2 regions of the Variovorax sp. Soil_C_12 genome follow, and region 2 is predicted to be linked to the other one. Evidence: predicted binding sites of a transcription regulator. Region 2 holds the regulator's gene; the other holds the start of a gene.
What was found. The regulator sigma-54, encoded in region 2, starts transcription at its own class of promoters, with help from an activator protein. The targets are predictions, from matches to a motif close to TGGCANGNAANCTGCTTT.
Positions count from the first base shown of each region.

Region 1: a site for sigma-54 is predicted at 754-771, ahead of AC3A6X_RS07035 (PQQ-dependent methanol/ethanol family dehydrogenase). Genes of this name have one in related genera too.

Region 1 covers NZ_JBDGIO010000002.1:441,711-443,905, forward strand. Annotated here, with positions in the region: gene AC3A6X_RS07025 (hemerythrin domain-containing protein) at 1-58, opposite strand, end outside; gene AC3A6X_RS07030 (group III truncated hemoglobin) at 69-467, opposite strand; gene AC3A6X_RS07035 (PQQ-dependent methanol/ethanol family dehydrogenase) at 843-2,195, shown strand, end outside.
Region 2 covers NZ_JBDGIO010000018.1:44,532-46,726, forward strand. Annotated here, with positions in the region: gene AC3A6X_RS31495 (phospholipase D family protein) at 1-164, opposite strand, end outside; gene AC3A6X_RS31500 (RNA polymerase factor sigma-54) at 200-1,789, opposite strand; gene lptB (LPS export ABC transporter ATP-binding protein) at 1,792-2,195, opposite strand, start outside.

The DNA.
Region 1 (2,195 bases), on a different contig from region 2:
GCATGGCCGACAGCGCCCGATGCTCCTGGCAGATGATGGTCAGGCTGGGGTGCGTCATGGCCACGCGCTCAGTCGGCCCGCCCGCCGGCGGGTGGGTCGCCATGCCGCAACTGATAGCCATACCAGAAGCTGCCGGCAATGCGATGCGCGAGATCGTCGGCGCGCTGCTGCAGCGCTGCGTTGTCCAATGCCTGGGTGGTTTCGCGGAAGAGGGCGAGCCAGCGGTGGAACAGCTCGGGCGTGAGTCCCGGCAATGCCGCATGCTTGGGCATCGGCGCTCCCTTGTAGCGGGCCGTGCCCCTGAGGGCGGACGACCAGAAGTCGACGATCCTTGCCAGGTGTCGATCCCAGTCGGTGATGTGCGATTCGAAGATCGGGGCCAGCACCGGATCCTTGCGTACCTTCGAATAGAAGGCATGGACCAGGTGCACGACCTCCTCTTCGGTACAAAGGTCAGGACTTGGCATGAGAGAACCTGCGGGCCGCGCGCCCGTGGCTTTTTGCTCCGCGAACATCCCACATCTCCTTTTGTCTCCTGGCGTTCCGCTTGGAACTGCAATCGGAGCGTAGCGCGGGTCGGTCGCCGTTTCCTTGATGTGAAGCAAGCTCCTTGCACTTGGCCGTGACGGGTGTGCCTGCATGCCACGGACCGTGGCGGCCCGGCTGCTCAAACGTGGAGCAGTGCAGCGGGAAAACCCGCGACTTGCTGACCCATTTGAAGCCCTCGGCAGCCGTCCGGCGCCGCTGGCCGCGTGGCACGGACATTGCCATCAAGGCGTGCAAGACGCGGCCATCAGGACGTGTCCGACCCGCGTTTTTCAACCCCCCGAGGAGACGACCCCATGCAACTGAAGCTCTTGACCGTTCTCATCTCCGCCGGCCTGGCCGCCTCCGCGGCCCACGCCGTCGTCACCGACAAGATGATCGAGAACGAAGCCACCGCCACCGGCAACATCCTCACCTGGGGATTGAACACCCAGGGGCAGCGCTACTCGCCGCTCAAGCAGGTCAACACGGCCACCGTCGGCAAGCTGGCGCCGGTGTGGGCCTTCTCCTTCGGCGGCGAGAAGCAGCGCGGACAGGAGGCCCAGCCGGTCATCCACAACGGCAAGATGTTCGTCACGGCTTCCTATTCGCGCCTGTTCGCGCTCGATGCCAAGACCGGCGAGAAGCTGTGGAAGTACGAGCACCGCCTGCCTGAAGGCATCATGCCCTGCTGCGACGTGGTCAACCGCGGTGCTGCGCTGTACGACAACCTGGTGATCTTCGCCACGCTGGACGCGCAGCTCGTGGCGCTCGACCAGAACACCGGCGACGTGGTGTGGAAGGAGAAGATCGACGACTACAAGGCCGGCTATTCGGCCACCGCGGCGCCCATCATCGCCAATGGGCTGATCCTCACCGGGGTGTCCGGCGGCGAGTTCGGCGTGGTCGGCCGCGTGGAGGCGCGCGATGCCAAGACCGGGCGGCTGGTGTGGATGCGTCCCACCGTCGAAGGCCACATGGGCTACACCTACGACCCCGATGGCGCTGCCAAGGAGAGCGGCGTCTCGGGCACCATCAACCAGAGCTGGCCGGGCGACCTGTGGAAGACCGGCGGCGCCGCCACCTGGCTCGGCGGCACCTATGACGCCAAGACGGGGCTGGCCTACTTCGGCACCGGCAACCCCGCCCCCTGGAACAGCCACCTGCGCGAGGGCGACAACCTGTTCTCCTGCTCGACCGTGGCCATCGACGTGAAGACCGGCCAGATCAAGTGGCACTACCAAAGCACGCCCAACGACAGCTGGGACTTCGACGGCGTGAACGAGTTCGTGACCTTCGACATGGACGGCAAGCGCGTCGGCGGCAAGGCGGACCGCAACGGCTTCTTCTATGTGAACGACGCGAGCACGGGCAAGCTCATCAACGCCTTCCCCTTCGTCAAGAAGATCACCTGGGCCAGCAGCATCGACCTGAAAACCGGCCGCCCGAACTTCATCGCCGAGAACCGCCCCGGCGATCCGACCGCCGGCGCCGATGGCAAGAAGGGCAGTGCAGTCTTCGCCGCGCCGGGCTTCCTCGGCGGCAAGAACCAGATGCCGATGGCCTACAGCCCCGACACGAAGATGTTCTACGTGCCCGCCAACGAATGGGGCATGGAGATCTGGAACGAACCGGTGGCCTACAAGAAGGGCGCGGCGTACCTCGGTGCC
Region 2 (2,195 bases):
CCGCTCAGGTCGGGGTCGGGCTGGGCGCTTTTCGCGATGCGGCCCAGCGTGGTGTCGGGGGAGAGCGGCACCGCCTTCGAAGGCGTGCGCTCGAACTCGGCAGGCAGCATGGCACAGCCGCTGGCCAGGAAGAGCACCCCCATCAGCGCCAGGCCCAGACGCATCCACTGCGGCCAGAGGCTTGGGCGCGCGCTCATCGCTACAGGGCCTTGCGCAGGTTGGCCGGCGCGATGCGCAGCGCCTCACGGTACTTGGCCACGGTGCGGCGCGCGCACTCGATGCCCTGCTCCTTGAGCATCTCGGAGACCTGGCTGTCCGACAGCGGCCGCTTCGCATCCTCGGCGCTCACGAACTGCTTGATCAGCGCGCGCACCGCGGTGCTGGAGGCGTTGCCGCCGGTCTCGGTGCCCAGCGCCGAGCCGAAGAAGTACTTGAGCTCGACCGTGCCGTAGGGCGTGGCCATGTACTTGGCGGTGGTCACGCGGCTGATGGTGGACTCGTGCAGGCCGAGCTCGTCGGCGATCTCGCGCAGCACCAGCGGCCGCATGGCGAGCTCGCCGTGGACGAAGTAGTTCTTCTGCCGCTCCACGATGGCGTTGGAGACGCGCAGGATGGTGTCGAAGCGCTGCTGGATGTTCTTGATGAACCAGCGCGCCTCCTGCAGCCGCTGCGACAGCGCCTGGCTGCCCTCGCCCTTGTGGGCCTTCAGCGCGCCGGCGTAGATGTCGTGCACGCGCAGCCGCGGCATGACCTCGGGGTTGAGCATGACGCGGAAGCGGGCGCTGGTGCCGTGGCCGATGCGCGTGACGATCACGTCGGGGATGACCACGTTGCGCTCGACGTCGACGAAGCGGCGCCCGGGCTTGGGCTCCAGCCGGGCGATCAGCTGGAGGGCGGAGCGCACCTCCTCTTCGTTGCTGCGGGTGAGCGTGGCCAGGCGCTTGAAGTCGCGCTTGGCGAGCAGCTCCATCGGGTGCTTGCAGATCGCGATCGCAGTCCGCCGCACCTGCACCTCTTCCTCGGTGTCGTCCTTTTCCTGCTCGGCGCGCAGCTGGATGGTGAGGCACTCGGCCAGGCTGCGGGCGCCGACGCCGACCGGCTCCAGGCTCTGCAGCAGGCCCAGCGCGACCTGGAAGTGGTGCACCAGCTCGTCGAACTGGTCGTTGTCGTCGCCGGCCAGGCCCGAGGCCAGGGCCGGCAGCGAGTCCTCGAGGTAGCCGTCGTCGTTGAGCGACTCGATCAGGAAGCGCAGCGCGGCGCGGTCGTTCTCCTCCAGGCGCAAGGACAGCGCCTGGCGGTGCAGGAAGGACTGCAGCGACTCCTGGCTCCTGGCCAGCTCGGTCGCATCGGGGCGCTCGTCGTTGCCGAGGTTGTTGGCGCGCGCGGGGGCATCGCCGCCCCATTCGCTGTCGTCCGGCGCCAGGTCGACCGTGCCGTCGCCTTCCCAGTCGGGCTCGCTCTCGGGGGCATCGGCGGCTGCCGCCGTCTCGCTGTCGGCGGGGGACGCCGGCGCAGTGTCGGCAGCGGCCGGGGCGGGCCCGGCGACGAAGTCGCTCTCGCCTTCGGCCTGGCGGTCGTCATCGCGCACCGGCGCATCGGCGGATTCGAGCCCGAACTCCTCGCGCGGGGCTTCGTCGGCGGTGCGCTCCAGGAACGGGTTCTCGTCGAGCATCTGCTCGACCTCCTGGCTCAGCTCGAGCGTGGACAGCTGGAGCAGCCGGATCGACTGCTGCAGTTGCGGCGTGAGCGCCAAGTGCTGCGAGACCCGCAGCGAGAGCCCTTGCTTCATCTCTACATCCGGAAGTGCTCGCCGAGATAGACGCGCCTGACCTCGGCGTTGTCGACGATCTCCGAGGGCGTGCCTTGTGCCAGCACATGCCCGTCGCTGATGATGAATGCGTGATCGCAGATGCCCAGCGTCTCGCGCACGTTGTGGTCGGTGATGAGCACGCCGATGCCGCGCTCCTTCAGGAAGTTGATGATCCGCTGGATCTCGATCACCGCGATCGGGTCGATGCCGGCGAAGGGCTCGTCCAGCAGGATGAAGCGGGGCTGGGTGGCCAGCGCGCGCGCGATCTCGACGCGGCGGCGCTCGCCGCCCGACAGCGCCAGCGCCGGCGAATCGCGCAGGTGGTCGACGCGCAGGTCGTGCAGCAGCTCGCTCAGGCGCTCCTCGGTGCGCTGCTTCGACAGGG